3 linked regions of the Pseudorhodoplanes sinuspersici genome follow. The main gene of each other region encodes a partner of the protein of the gene in region 3 in a complex. Links are inferred from orthologs where the notes say so. Each region holds a gene or a part of one and is shown on either strand. Other genes may lie near its edges. The genes, in order: secA, secG and secY.

The links.
Region 1: the proteins of secY (region 3) and secA are in contact, whole or in part, in a crystal structure (PDB 3DIN), measured with the Thermotoga maritima proteins. The link is inferred for Pseudorhodoplanes sinuspersici from one-to-one orthologs. Residues at the interface, in WP_004081795.1 of Thermotoga maritima: Glu108, Gly109, Glu110, Glu111, Ala236, Glu237, Arg238, Arg239, Ile240, Thr241, Ile242, Gln243, Tyr244, Ala245, Arg246, Arg247, Val248, Thr249, Gly250, Arg251, Arg252, Val253, Tyr254, Gly256, Ala257, Ser258, Thr259, Tyr260, Leu261, Pro262; in WP_004082002.1 of Thermotoga maritima: Glu261, Ala262, Arg263, Lys300, Ala301, Arg302, Thr303, Ile304, Ile305, Leu323, Tyr324, Asp325, Pro326, Val329, Ser330, Tyr333, Ile336, Lys340, Phe345, Val349, Glu363, Phe364, Tyr374, Ser375, Gly376, Gly377, Glu393, Ile395, Thr482, Ser483.
Region 2: secY (region 3) and secG share a complex: the UniProt entries of both Escherichia coli proteins name them as parts of the sec protein translocase complex. The link is inferred for Pseudorhodoplanes sinuspersici from one-to-one orthologs.

What each region holds. Positions count from the first base shown.
Region 1 is NZ_CP021112.1:2,146,275-2,151,535, forward strand. Bases 1,125-4,429 are described here. They hold secA (preprotein translocase subunit SecA), read left to right. Parts: upstream 1,125-1,430; coding sequence 1,431-4,229; downstream 4,230-4,429. In the rest of the region: bifunctional glutamate N-acetyltransferase/amino-acid acetyltransferase ArgJ, read right to left, coding at 1-21; CAK95_RS10465 (peptidylprolyl isomerase), read right to left, coding at 136-1,059; CAK95_RS10475 (HPF/RaiA family ribosome-associated protein), read left to right, coding at 4,475-5,062; CAK95_RS10480 (L,D-transpeptidase family protein), read right to left, coding at 5,067-5,261. UniProt on the Escherichia coli protein: Required for protein export, interacts with the SecYEG preprotein conducting channel.
Region 2 is NZ_CP021112.1:4,744,661-4,749,587, reverse strand. Bases 1,004-3,974 are described here. They hold secG (preprotein translocase subunit SecG), read right to left. Parts: upstream 2,700-3,974; coding sequence 2,307-2,699; downstream 1,004-2,306. Other genes in these bases: CAK95_RS23110 (SurA N-terminal domain-containing protein), read left to right, coding at 3,746-3,974; tpiA (triose-phosphate isomerase), read right to left, coding at 2,808-3,563; CAK95_RS23125 (CTP synthase), read right to left, coding at 1,004-2,193. Also shown: CAK95_RS23130 (VOC family protein), read right to left, coding at 1-471; more of CAK95_RS23125, read right to left, coding at 562-1,003; more of CAK95_RS23110, read left to right, coding at 3,975-4,927. UniProt on the Escherichia coli protein: Subunit of the protein translocation channel SecYEG. Overexpression of some hybrid proteins has been thought to jam the protein secretion apparatus resulting in cell death; while this may be true it also results in FtsH-mediated degradation of SecY.
Region 3 is NZ_CP021112.1:4,398,158-4,402,385, reverse strand. Bases 843-3,763 are described here. They hold secY (preprotein translocase subunit SecY), read right to left. Parts: upstream 3,009-3,763; coding sequence 1,677-3,008; downstream 843-1,676. Other genes in these bases: CAK95_RS21370 (adenylate kinase), read right to left, coding at 843-1,680. In the rest of the region: rpsK (30S ribosomal protein S11), read right to left, coding at 1-151; rpsM (30S ribosomal protein S13), read right to left, coding at 203-571; more of CAK95_RS21370, read right to left, coding at 742-842; rpmD (50S ribosomal protein L30), read right to left, coding at 3,813-4,004; rpsE (30S ribosomal protein S5), read right to left, coding at 4,048-4,228. UniProt on the Escherichia coli protein: The central subunit of the protein translocation channel SecYEG. Consists of two halves formed by TMs 1-5 and 6-10.

The sequences.
Region 1 (5,261 bases), 2.3 Mb from region 3 along the record:
CGGTGAAACGGCGGTGGACATGAATGGCCTCGTGCTGCGGAATCCGAGCGGGCCATCTCATAGCCGTATGGTCACAAAAATAAAACGGGACGCAGCATCAGCCGCGTCCCGTTTTTTGGTAGCCGAATGGCGGCATTATTTCTTCGCTGGCGCCTTGGTGTCCGACTTCGCGTCCGGCTTGGCAGCCGGTGCCGCATCCGGCTTTGCCGCCGGGTCAGCGTCGCCGATCTTCTCGATCTTGGCCTCGGCGCGCAATTTCTGGATCAAATCGGCTTGGGCCTTGCGCTGAACGAAGCTTTCGATCTGGTCCTTCACCTGCTCGAATGTCGGCGGCTGCTTGGTGCGCTTGTCGTCGACGCGAATGACATGCCAGCCGAACTGCGATTTCACCGGATCGGAGACCTGGCCCTTGTCGAGCTTGAAGGCGGCTTCGGCGAATTCAGGGACCATCTGATCTTTGGAGAAGAAGCCGAGATCGCCGCCGTTATCCTTGGAGCCGGGATCTTTCGATTTTTCCTTGGCGATGGCGGAGAAATCGCCGCCCTTCTTGAGATCGGCAGCGATTTTTTTGGCGTCGTCCTCTGATTCGACGAGGATGTGGCGTGCGCTCACTTCCTGCTCGTTACCCATATCCTTGGTGGCCTCGGCGTAAACCTTCTTCATCGCGTCGTCGGTGAGGGCGGCCTTGGCCTCGTTCTGGAGCAGCGCCTCCATCAGCAGCTTGGTGCGCGCCAGCTCCATCTTTTTCTTGAATTCGGGGGTGTCGCCAAGCTTCTTGGCCTCAGCCGCCTTGGACACGAGGAGCATGTCCGCAACATAGGTGGTGAGATATTCTTTCTTGGCTTCCGGGGCCATCGGCGGCAGCTGGGCGCCGATATCCTCCTCGGCAGCCTTCAGGTCGCTTTCCTTGACCTCGGTGCCGTTCACTTTCGCCACGACCGGGTCGGTCTGGGCGCCGGCCTGGATGGTCAGCAATCCCGCAACCGCGAGCGTGGCGCACAAGGTCGTCAGGACCGGCCGCCACTGGACCGTCGGAAGCGAGAATTTGGGTTTGTTCATCAGGTCTGTCCTTGGGAATGAAGCCGCCCCGGTGGGAGGGTGATGGCGGCGGACACTTACGCACGGGTTATGGCTTGGCAATGCCAAAGGCCCCTTAATTTTCGGCAATAACGCCGTTCGGCCTTCAGATTGACAAGGAAGTGACCCCCTCCTATCTCTCGACGGCTCTCCGGATGTCACACCCGAATGACCTCGCGTTCTGGCTCAATTCGGGTCCGGCCGGCACCGTTCCGGGCGGATTTCAGGGTCAAATGGCCTTAAGAGTCCCCACGGTTTCAAAACTTCGTGTTTTTTCACCGTATCAGGGCACAACCGCGGTTCTGGATGCGACTAAGGCCAAAGCCACCCAAGACTGAAGAAAAGGATTTCGTATGCTCGGCGCAGTCGCCCGCAAGCTGTTCGGCACCGCCAATGACCGGCGTATCCGCGGCTATCAGCCCCGCGTCGATGCCATCAATGCGCTGGAGCCCGAACTCGCCAAACTGACCGACGAGCAGCTCCGCGCCCGCACCGACGAGTTCAAGAAACAGCTCGAAGAGGGCAAGACCCTCGACGATATCCTGGTCCCGGCCTTCGCCACCGTCCGCGAAGCCGGCAAACGCACCCTCGGACAGCGCCATTTCGACGTCCAGCTCATTGGCGGCATGATCCTGCATGAGGGCGGCATCGCCGAGATGAAGACCGGCGAAGGCAAGACCTTGGTTGCGACCCTGGCGGTGTATCTGAATGCACTGAATGGCAAGGGCGTCCATGTCGTCACCGTTAACGACTATCTGGCCAAGCGCGACTCCGAATGGATGGCCCAGATCTATGGTTTCCTCGGGCTCACGACCGGCGTGATCGTGCATGGTCTCGATGACGAGGAGCGCAAGGCGGCCTATGCCTGCGACATCACTTACGGCACCAATAACGAGCTCGGTTTCGATTATCTGCGCGACAACATGAAGTACCGGCTGGAGGACATGGTCCAGCGCGGCCACGTCTATGCAATCGTCGACGAAGTGGACTCGATCCTGATCGACGAAGCGCGTACGCCGCTGATCATTTCCGGGCCGCTCGACGATCGTTCGGACTTCTACAACACCATCGACGCCTATATTCCGCGGCTCGACAAGTCCGACTACGATGTCGATGAGAAGCAGCGCACGGTGAACCTTACCGAAGCCGGCATGGAAAAGATGGAGCAATGGCTCCGCGCCGATGACTTGCTCAAGGGTGACTCGCTTTACGACATCGAGAATGTTTCGACCGTCCATCATGTCAATCAAGGGCTGCGCGCGCACAAGCTGTTCCAGCGCGACAAGGACTACATCGTCCGCAATGGCGAGGTGGTGATCATCGACGAATTCACCGGCCGCATGATGCCGGGACGCCGCTATTCGGAAGGTCTGCATCAGGCGCTGGAAGCGAAAGAACATCAGCCGATCCAGCCAGAAAACCAAACGCTGGCTTCAATTACCTTCCAGAATTATTTCCGCATGTACGACAAGCTCGGCGGCATGACCGGTACGGCGCTGACCGAGGCAGACGAGTTCTACGACATCTATAAACTGAACGTGGTCGAGGTGCCGACCAACCGGCCGATGCAGCGCGATGACCAGGACGACGAGGTCTATCGCACCAATGGCGAGAAATATCGTTCGATCGTTGCGCTGCTCGATGACTGCAAGAAGCGCGGCCAGCCGGTGCTTGTCGGTACGACGTCGATCGAGAAGTCGGAACAGCTGGCCGAGATGCTGCGCAAGGAGGGCTGGGAGCAACATGATTTCGCCGATCCCAACGCCTTCGCCAAACTTTACACCGGTGACGAGGGCGCGGCGAAGGCCAAGGTCTTTGCGATCCTGAATGCACGGTATCACGAACAGGAAGCCTATATCGTCTCGCAGGCCGGTGTTCCCGGCGCGATCACCATCGCCACTAACATGGCCGGCCGCGGCACTGACATTCAGCTCGGTGGTAACGCCGACATGCGCATCCGTCAGGAATTGCAGGGCGTCGAGGGCGAGGAACGCGAGAAGCGGGTGCAGGATATCCGCGATCAGGTCTCGCGGCTGAAGGAAAAGTCGCTGGCGGCCGGCGGGCTGTTTGTGCTCGGCACCGAGCGGCATGAAAGCCGCCGTATCGACAACCAGCTTCGTGGCCGCTCCGGCCGTCAGGGCGATCCAGGCCGTTCCAAATTCTTCCTGTCGCTCGAAGACGACCTGATGCGCATCTTCGGCTCGGACAAGCTCGACAGCATGCTGACCAAGCTGGGTCTCAAGGAGGGTGAGGCGATCATCCATCCCTGGATCAACAAGGCCCTGGAAAAGGCGCAGCAGAAGGTCGAGGCGCGCAACTTCGATCTGCGCAAGAACATCCTGAAATACGACGATGTCGCCAACGATCAGCGTAAGGTCATCTTCGACCAACGCATCGATATGATGAAGGACAACGATGTCGCCGAGACCGTTACCGACATGCGCCACGCGCTGATCGACGATCTCGTGTCCAAGCACATTCCGGAGAATGCGTATCCGGAACAATGGGACGTGAACGGTCTGCATGAGGCAGTGCAGCATATCCTGAACCTCGATCTGCCGATCCAGGACTGGGCGAAGGAAGAGGGTATCGCCGACGAAGAGGTGCGCGAACGCATCATCAAGCGAGCTGACGAGGTGATGGCTGCTAAGTCCGCGCAATATGGCCCTGAGGTCATGCGTTATGTCGAGAAGTCGGTGTTGTTGCAGACGCTCGATCACCTTTGGCGCGAGCATCTCATTATGCTCGAGCATCTGCGTCAGGTGATCGGCCTGCGCGGCTATGGCCAGCGCGATCCGCTCAACGAATACAAGTCGGAGGCTTTCCAGCTGTTCGAGGCGATGATCGCGAATATGCGCGAGGGGGTGACCGGACAGCTTATGCGGGTCGAGGTGGTGCAGGCGCCGCCGGAAGACGAGCAGCAACAGCTTCCCTATATGGAAGCGCATAAGGTCGATCCATTCACCGGCGAGGATGAAATGTCCTATGCCAATGCGACGCTGTCGCCGGCAATGGCTGGCGGCGCCGGTGCACAGCAGGCGGTCGAGCGTGATCCGAAAAATCCGGCAACCTGGGGCAAGGTCGGGCGCAACGAAGCCTGTCCATGTGGTTCCGGCAAGAAATACAAGCATTGCCACGGCCGCTTCGGTTGATTCGGAGAGGCCGCGCCCCGACAAAAATTGAGCGTAAATGGCCGGGAGGATACCCGGCCATTTACCTCTGCCATTGTCTAAGTCTAGTTGTCCAAGTCTAAAAGCAGTTGCTCTTCAGCGGACTCCAAGCTCTCTTAGAGCGTTGTGTCGCTCTCTTAGGGCGTTGTGTCGCGCTGCAGCAGCCGAAACAATTTCGGCCCGGCGTGCGTTGTCACCTACGGACTTTGAACTGATGGGTGCGAGACATGCAGGTTCCTCTCGAAATTGCTTTTCACAATATCGAGCATTCCGACCGAGCCGAAACCCAAATCAGAGATCACGTCGCCCGCCTCGAAGACATCTATGATCGATTGACGGCCTGCCGCGTCCGGGTGGATCAGCGTGCTAACAATACAAACCAAACCATTCCGCCCGTGGTCCGCATCGAAATCAGCGTGCCGGGCTTCAAAGACATTGTCGTCGCGCACGAGCCTGACCGGTTGCAGCGACGATTTCAGCGCCCCGATCTGACCAACGCGATCCATGAAGCTTTCCGTATCGCCGAACGCCAGCTCAGCGAATTCAAGGAGAAGCTGGCCAATCGGACCGCAGTGATGATGCATGAAGCGGCCAACGAATTTGCCGGCCAGGTTGCGGAGATCACACCAGGTGAGGATTATGGCTTTCTGCTCAACAAGGAGGGCGGGATGCTCTATTTCCACCGCAACTCACTTTTGAGCGGCGATTTCGACCGCCTGAAGCGCGGCGACTACGTCACCTATGTCGAGGAAGTCGGCGACACCGGTCCCATTGCAACCAAGGTGCGGATCAAACAAAAAAACGGCAGAGACTAACCTTTTAACGGAAAGCGCCGAAACGGCTTTCAAAGCTCGAAGCCTGCGGGATCGGCTGAGAACCACTCATAACGCTACCCGTCGGTTGCGACGCCGGAGTTGCGGTCGGAGCTGGCTGGGGTGCAGGGGCTTCGCCGGCAGCCGGTGCGGCTGCGGTTTTCATTTTTGGTGTTTCGCTCGGTGTGCGCGATGCAGAGGC
Region 2 (4,927 bases), 350 kb from region 3 along the record:
ATTTTCCGGAAAATGATGCTGGCAGGTGACAAAACCGACATCGGGCGCTTTGGGGTCGCGCGCATAGACGAGCGAAAAGGCAAGCTTCACGATTCTCCCGTCGGGTTGTTTGCCCTCGCGCTCAAAATTGAAAATCTCGAAATCACCGATTCCTGCCGTCCGAAAAGCAGCCGCATCGGCTTCCGCATTTCGTCCATCGAGAAGAATCATATCGAGCCCTTGTTCGTGCAACAGAACATCACGATGAAAGGCGCCGAAAGAAAAAAAGCGCCCATTATGTGGTTCGATTTTTTCCGGCTCGGCAACCGTCAGGAGCTCGATATAGACGCCCGGTAGCTGAACGATGTGATTGTGCGTGCCCCACGGATGGCGGTTGCGGGCACCGATGGTGAAGCCGAGCCGCCGATAGAAATCGGCGGCCGCATCAAGATCGCGGACGGCGTGAACGATATGGTCGAGGCCGCGAGACATGCTTTAAGGTCCAATTGTCCACCCATCCACGCAAGGTTGGCCCCCTGCGCGAAGACTTGGATCCCGCTTTCGCGGGAACGAGCGGGTTCATTACACCAGCCGGCTGCGCTCCACCGCCGCTTCGATGAATGACGCAAACAACGGATGCGGATCGAAGGGGCGCGACTTCAGTTCGGGATGGAATTGCACGCCGACGAACCAGGGATGGTTTTCGTATTCGATCGTCTCCGGCAGCAGGCCGTCCGGCGACATGCCGGCAAAGCGCATGCCGTGCTGTTCGAGACGATCCTTGTAGCGCGCATTCACTTCGTAGCGATGACGATGGCGTTCGGAGATTTCCGTCTCGCCGTCATAGATGCCTGAAATCTTGCTGCCGCGCTTGAGCGCCGCCTTGTAGGCGCCAAGCCGCATCGTGCCGCCAAGATCGCCGCCGGCCTTGCGTTGTTCCAGTTCGTTGCCGCGCATCCATTCGGTCATCAGACCGACAACCGGCTCTTTTGTTTCGCCAAACTCGGTCGAATTCGCCTCTTCGATGCCGCAGAGATTGCGGGCTGCCTCCACCACGGCCATCTGCATGCCGAAGCAGATACCGAAGTAAGGGACGGCCCGTTCGCGCGCGAATCGTGCCGCACGGATTTTGCCTTCGGCGCCGCGCTGACCGAAGCCGCCGGGCACGAGGATGCCATTGACGTGTTCGAGGAACGGCGCCGGATCCTCGCGCTCGAACACTTCGCTTTCGATCCAGTCGAGATTGACCTTCACCTTGTTGGCGATGCCGCCATGCGAGAGCGCCTCGATCAGCGACTTATAGGCGTCCTTCATGCCGGTATATTTTCCGACAATGGCGATTGTCACCTGCCCTTCCGGATTGCGGATGCGCTCGTTGATGTTGCGCCACACCGAAAGATCCGGTGCCGGCGCATTGTCGATGCCGAACGCTGCCAGCAACTCCCGGTCAAGACCGGCGGCATGATAGGCCTCGGGCACGGCGTAAATGTTGTCGACGTCGCGCGCCTCGATCACAGCGCTTTCGCGCACGTTACAGAACAAGGCGAGTTTGCGGCGTTCCTCTGCTGGGATCTCGCGGTCGGTGCGGCACAACAGGATATCCGGCTGGATACCGATCGAGCGCAATTCCTTGACCGAGTGCTGGGTGGGCTTGGTCTTGAGTTCGCCGGCGCTGGGAATGAACGGCAGCAGCGTCAGGTGGATATAGACGGCGTGGCCGCGCGGCACTTCATTGCCGAACTGGCGGATCGCTTCGAAGAATGGCAGGCCTTCGATATCGCCGACGGTGCCGCCGATCTCGCATAGGACGAAGTCATAGTCTTCGTTGCCGTCGCGGATGAAGTCCTTGATCGCGTTGGTCACATGCGGGACGACCTGGATGGTCGCGCCAAGATAGTCGCCGCGCCGTTCCTTGGTGATGATGTCCTGGTAAATCTTGCCGGTGGTGATGCTGTCGCGCTTGGTCGCCGGCCGGCCGGTGAAGCGCTCGTAGTGGCCGAGATCGAGATCGGTTTCAGCGCCGTCGTCGGTGACGAAGACTTCGCCATGCTGATAGGGCGACATGGTACCGGGATCGACATTGAGATACGGGTCAAGCTTGCGCAGCCGGACCTTGTAGCCACGCGCCTGCAACAACGCGCCGAGCGCCGCCGAAGCGAGACCTTTGCCGAGCGAGGAAACCACGCCGCCGGTGATGAATATGTACCGCGCCATGGGACTTAACCTTTAGACACCCGGTTTCGATTCGACGAGGGCTATGGCCCCCTCGGCGTTGGATAACTGCCCCCACAAATTCGAAGGGCCGGTTTCCCGGCCCTCCCTAAGGGTTACTGCGATTGCGGCACCTGCGGCCCGGATGGCTGCGGCGCCGCGGGCGGCTGCCCGCCCCCCTGCTGCTTCAGCGCGTCGAGGACGCCGCCGGAGCCCGTGCCAAGCGGCGCAGTCGGCGCGCCCGGGGCCACCGGTGCGCCGGTATTCAGGATCGACGACGGTGCGCGGTCCATGCCGGCAATGATCGACAACAGGAGGCTGGTCGCGAAGAAGGCCGCTGCCAGGAATCCGGTTGTCCGGGAAAGAATATTGGTGGTGCCGCGGGTGGTCATGAAGCCGCCGCCGCCGCCGCCCATGCCAAGTCCGCCGCCTTCGGAACGCTGCAGCAGAACAAGCCCGATCAACGCCAGAACGATGAGCAGATGAACGACGATAAGGACCGTATGCATGCGTCAAAAACCTGATGTTCGCCGGGCCGGGCCGGTGCGTCACGCCGCCATATAGGGAATGCGGCCGCGTCTGTACACGACCGGGTTGGAAAATTCTACCCTTTGCGGTCAGGCATAAGCCGCTGCGATGCCGAGGAAATCCTTGGCGGTCAGGCTGGCGCCGCCGACCAATGCGCCATTGACGTTCGGGACCGCCATCAGCTCCTTGGCATTCGACGGTTTAACGGAGCCGCCGTACAGGATCCGCACCGTCGGTCCGGACGATTTATCAAGCGAAACCAGGTGCTTCCGGATCGTCTGGTGAACCTGTTCGACATCCTTCGGCGTCGGTGTCAGCCCGGTGCCGATCGCCCAGACCGGCTCATATGCAATAACCAGTTTAACGGCATCGATCGTTTCCGGAAGAGATCCCGCTAACTGCCTCTCAATCCTTGAAATTGTGGCTCCAGCCTCACGCTCCTCATAGGTCTCACCGATGCAGACGATGGCGGTCAGGCCGGCCCGGTTCGCTGCTTTCGCCTTGGCTTTCACCATGTCGTCGGTTTCGCCGTGATAGGTCCGCCGCTCGGAATGTCCGACGATAACAGCGCTTGCGCCCGCATCCTTCAGCATCTCCGCCGAGATATCCCCGGTAAAGGCGCCGGAGACCTCGGCGTGGCAGTCCTGGGCGCCAATGGCGATCTTCGCTCCTGCGGCAGCCTTGGCGAAAGCACAGACCAACGTCGCCGGCGGACAGATCATCAGGTCAACCGGCCATGGTCTGGCCTGAGCATCGGCGATGATCGCTTCGAGTTCTGAAATCGACCCGCGCAGACCATTCATCTTCCAGTTGCCTGCGACCAGCGGACGCGGATCGTTTGCCATCAATCAGGTTTCCTCTTGCTTTAAACGTCGTGATTCTGCGGTTACCAAACCGATCCACCGCGTGCCAACGCTTTCCCGTTACTCGTCAGTGAGTTGCAGCGTAAAGGCGCCATCACTATGATGCGCGGCCTTTTAACACCCCTTCCCCATAAAAGAGATTCTGTCCGCCCATGCTTCGAGGAATGCACACAGCCACCCGTAACTGGCTCGGCCGGCTCGTTACCGGCCTACTCCTCGGCCTGATCGCGGTCAGTTTCGCGGTCTGGGGCGTCGGCGATATCTTCCGCGGCTTCGGACAATCGACTGTTGCGAAAATCGGCAGCACCGAAATTGGCGTCGAGCAATTCCGGCAAAACTACAATGACCGGCTGCAGCAGCTCATCCGCCAGGTCGGCCGTCCGATTCCGCCCGACCAGGCACGCGCACTCGGCCTGCCCCGGCAGATGCTTGGCCAGATGCTGGCCGAAGCTGCAGTCGATGAAAATGTCCGCACGCTCCGTCTCAATCTGCCGAATGAGGTGATCGCGGACCGCATCCGCAACGATCCGTCATTCCGCGGCATCACCGGCCAGTTCGATCGCGCACGGTTCGAGGCGATCATTCGCCAGGCCGGTTATACCGAAGGCCGTTATGTTGCCGAGCAGCGCAAGCAGCTCCTACGCCAGCAAATCGTCCGCGCGCTGGTAAGCGATCTCGCACCGCCCGCCGTCACCGTCGATGCGCAGAACCGCTATCTTAATGAGTTGCGTTCGCTTGACTATATCGTGCTGGGGCCGGAACAGGCTGGCGATATCCCTGAGCCTACGCCAGAGCAGCTCACCAAGTATTTCGACGAGCGCAAGACGCTGTTCCGTGCACCTGAATTCCGGAAAGCCGATCTGATCGTCCTGTCCCCCGATGAGGTTACAAAGACGATCGAGGTCAGCGACGCCGATGCCAAGAAGGTTTATGACGCCGACCCCACGCGTTACACCACGCCGGAGCGGCGCGAGGTGCAGCAGATCGTTTTTCCGAATGAGGACGATGCACGGGCGGCTGCGCAGAAGCTGACCCAGGGCACGACTTTCGAGCAACTTGCCTCAGAACGCGGTCTCAAGGATGGCGATTTCAATCTTGGCCTTGTCAGCAAGTCACAGATCCTCGACCCGGCCATTGCCGATGCGGCCTTCTCGTTGAAATCGGGCCAAGTCAGCGAGCCGGTCAAGGGTCGCTTCGGCACGGCGCTGGTCCGCGTCGGCAAGGTCGAAGCCGAGGTCAAACGCGACATGTCCGAGGTCATGGCTGAGATCAAACGTGACCTGGCAAACGAACGCGCACGCCGCGAAGTGCGTACGCTCTTCGACAAGATGGAAGACGAACGGATT
Region 3 (4,228 bases):
CCATCGTACCAGCCGTCGACCAAGCAATCGTATTGCCTTGTGCGTCGGTTATGGTGATCATGGTGTTGTTGAAGCTGGCATTCACATGCGCGATGCCGGAGACGATATTTTTGCGCTCGCGGCGACGGACGCGCGTCACTTCCTTTGCCATTCTCGTTCCTTTCGCGGCTCCGGTTCGCGACCCGGAGCGACCAATCCGAAATTACTTCTTCTTGCCTGCAATCGCCTTCGCCGGCCCCTTGCGGGTACGGGCGTTGGTGTGCGTGCGCTGACCGCGCACCGGCAGGCCCCTGCGGTGACGCAGACCGCGGTAGCAACCGAGATCCATGAGACGCTTGATGTTCATTGCCGTTTCGCGGCGCAGATCGCCCTCGACCGTATAATCGCGATCGATCATCTCGCGGATCTGCAGCACCTCGGCGTCGGTGAGTTGCGACACACGCCGTTCATACGGAATGTGTAGCTGCTGCATGATGTCGTCGGCTGCTTTCTCGCCGATGCCATGAATGTATTGAAGCGCGATGACGACGCGCTTGTTGGTCGGAATATTGACACCTGCGATACGGGCCACGATCTCGCTCCATGTGCCGACAGTCGGTCAGGACTGCCGATCAACCTTTCTGTTCTGTCCGTGTCTCCGGAGGGGACCGCAATAATTTAGCACGACACCCTGCCCCCGCCTCTTTCGGGGCCCGGTATCGCGCGTACGTTCTCCCACTGAATGACGCGGTATGTACGGATTCAACGACGCTTCGTCAACCTCCGGCCGCGGCCGGAACGGGCTTTTGAAGCCCGATTCCGGGTCGAGTTCCTCGTCTTGACCGCCTTGCGGCGGGTGGTTGCACTTTTGGCCGCTTTCGCGGCTTTGGTGCGTTTAGCCGCCTTTCTGGCCGGCTTCTTCTTGGCGGCGGCCTTGCGGACGACACCCTTAGATACCTTTTTCGCCTTTTTGGCGGTCGACTTGCCAGTCGCGCGCCCTGACGCGCCTCCTGAAGCACTTCTTGGCGCGGTCCGCGCAGCCGGCTTGCGGCCTGCCGGGCGGCGACCAGTCGTCACCCGGGCCCGGCGTTTGCCCGTAGCAGCGGCCTTCCGGCGCGGTTTCGACGCCAGAAGCTGCCCGATCGCTTCGGTCACCTCATCGATCGGCGCCATGCCATCGGTGGCCTTGTGCAGGCCTTTCTGGCGGTAGTAATGCGACAGCGGCGCCGTCTGGAGGTGGTAGGCAGTCAGGCGCTTGCCGAGCGATTCGGCATTGTCATCGGCCCGGACGGGTTCGCCACGCGCCTGCATGTCCGCGATTCGCTTCTCGATCCGCTGCAGCAGGATGCTGTCATCGACCATCAGCTCGATCACGCCGTCGAGCTTCAGGCCCTTCCTCGCCAGCAGCTTTTCCAGCGCTTCGGCCTGGCCGACCGTGCGCGGAAACCCATCGAGAATGAAACCATTCTTCGCGTCGGGCTGCTCGATCCGGTCAGCGATGATATCGACCACCACATCGTCCGGAACAAGCTCGCCGCGCGCCATGATATCCTTGGCGCGCTGTCCTACTGGCGTGCCGGCCGCAACCGCGGCGCGGAGCATATCGCCAGTGGAAAGCTGCACGATGCCGTGCTTCTCAACCAGCCTCTGCGCTTGAGTGCCCTTACCCGCCCCCGGCGGTCCGAGCAGGATCAACCTCATCTACGTCGCCCCCGCAACTTCGATTTCTTGATCAGGCCTTCGTATTGGTGTGCCAGCAAGTGTCCCTGAACTTGTGCGACCGTGTCCATAGTCACCGTCACCACAATCAACAGCGATGTGCCGCCGAAATAGAACGGCACAGCCGCATACGAGATCAGGATTTCCGGGATAAGGCACACGATCGAAATGTAGATTGCGCCAATCACCGTGATGCGCGTCAGCACGTAATCGATATATTCGGCGGTGCGCTCGCCCGGACGGATGCCCGGAATGAAGCCACCATGCTTCTTCAGATTGTCCGCGGTCTCGGTCGGGTTGAACACGATCGCGGTGTAGAAGAAGCAGAAGAATACGATCAGCGAGATATACAGCACGAGGAACAGCGGCCGTCCGTGGCTGAGCTGCGTCGTGATCGTGGTCAACCAGCCCGATCCCTGCCCGGCGGCGAAGTTCGCCATCGTGGTGGGCAACAGCAGCAGGGATGACGCGAAGATCGGCGGGATCACGCCCGACGTGTTGAGCTTCAGCGGCAGATGCGAGGACTGGCCCTCGAACATGCGGTTGCCGACCTGGCGCTTCGGATACTGGATCAACAGGCGGCGCTGGGCGCGCTCCATGAACACGATGAAAGCGGTGACGACGATCGCCATCACGATCACGACCAGGATCAGTCCGGTGGACAGCGCGCCCTGGCGGCCGAGTTCAAGAGTTCCGGCGATGGCCGACGGCAGCTCGGCGACGATGCCGGCCATGATGATCAGCGAAATGCCGTTGCCGATACCGCGCGAGGTGATCTGCTCGCCGAGCCACATCAGGAACATGGTGCCGCCCGTCAGAGTGATCACGGTCGAGATGCGGAACATCCAGCCCGGATCGCTGATCACATTGCCGGCGCCTTCAAGGCCGATGGCAATGGCATAGGCCTGGAACACGGCCAGCACCACGGTCAGGTAGCGGGTGTATTGATTGATCGTCTTGCGGCCCGCCTCGCCCTCTTTCTTCAGCGCTTCCAGCGTCGGCGACACCGTCGTCATCAGCTGAATGATGATCGAGGCCGAGATATACGGCATGATGTTCAGCGCGAAAATCGCCATGCGCTGGATGCCGCCGCCGGCGAACATGTTGAACATGCCCAGAATGCCGCCGGCCTGGGTGCGGAAAATCTGTTCCCACGCGGACGGATCAATACCCGGCAGCGGAATATACGTGCCGAGCCGGTAGACCAGCAGAGCGCCAAGCGTGAACCAGATACGCTTCTTCAACTCCTCGGCTTTTCCAAGCGCCGAGAAGTTGATGTTGGCTGCCAATTGTTCCGCTGCAGAGACCATGCTCGCTCCTGACCCCGTCTAACCCCGTCGCCCTGCAGGCGTCATATGGGGCTCACGTCGAGGCTTTGCCTGCACCCTTGGCTGGCTTTTCTGCCTTGGTGTCGGCCTTGGCGTCAGCCTTTTTCTTGCCACCCTTTGGAGCCGGGGCGGATTCGATGATCTTCGGCTTGTCGATACCGGCCGCGAAACGGGCATTCTTGCCGCGCGGCTCCTTCGGCTCTTCCTTGGAAGGCGCAAGCACCTTCACCGTACCGCCGGCCTTCTCGACCGCGGCAATGGCGGACTTCGAGGCACGCCAAACCACGAAATCAGCCTTCACCTTGATTTCACCGCCGCCGAGCAGCTTCACGCCGTCGCGGGCGCGGCTCAGCACGCCGGATTTCACCAGCGTATCGATGTCGATCGGGTTCTTGGCGTCGAGCGTGCCGGCGTCGATCGCCGTCTGAATGCGATCGAGGTTGATCTCGTTCAGCGCCAGCGCGAACATCGTGTTGCGGAAGCCGCGCTTCGGCAGACGGCGATGCAAGGGCATCTGGCCGCCTTCGAACCCCTTGATGCGAACGCCGGAACGCGCGGTCTGGCCCTTGCCGCCGCGGCCGCCGGTCTTGCCCTTGCCCGAGCCAATACCGCGACCAACGCGGGTCCGCGCCTTCGTGGAGCCCGGACGGGCTGCGATCTGATTGAGCTTCATAACCCAGTCCTCGTTCTCTCTCTTGTCATGGCCGGTTTGACCCGACCGCCCGCGTCTCAGTCTCAAACGAGTAAGACGTGGATGCCCGCAACGCGTGCGGGCATGACGAAAAACTATTTTCCTTCGACGATGCGGACCAGATGCCCGACCTTGTCGATCATGCCGCGGGTCGAAGGATTGTCCTGCAATTCCTTCACGCGGCCAATCTTGTTCAAGCCGAGACCGATCAGCGTCTTGCGCTGCGCGCTGTCTCTGCGGATCGGGCTACCGACCTGCTCGACCTTAATGGTTTTGTTCGCTGCCATGACTAACCAGCTTTCCAGTGACCGGACCGATTGCTCGATCGTATTATTCGGCGGTTGCCTCGACACCCTCTTCGCGGCGACGTGCCTGCAGGGTCGAGACCTTGATCGAACGACGCGCCGCAACCGAACGCGGCGAATCCTGGTTCTTCAATGCGTCGAAGGTCGCGCGCACCATGTTATAGGGGTTCGACGAGCCGAGCGACTTGGCGACGATGTCCTGCATG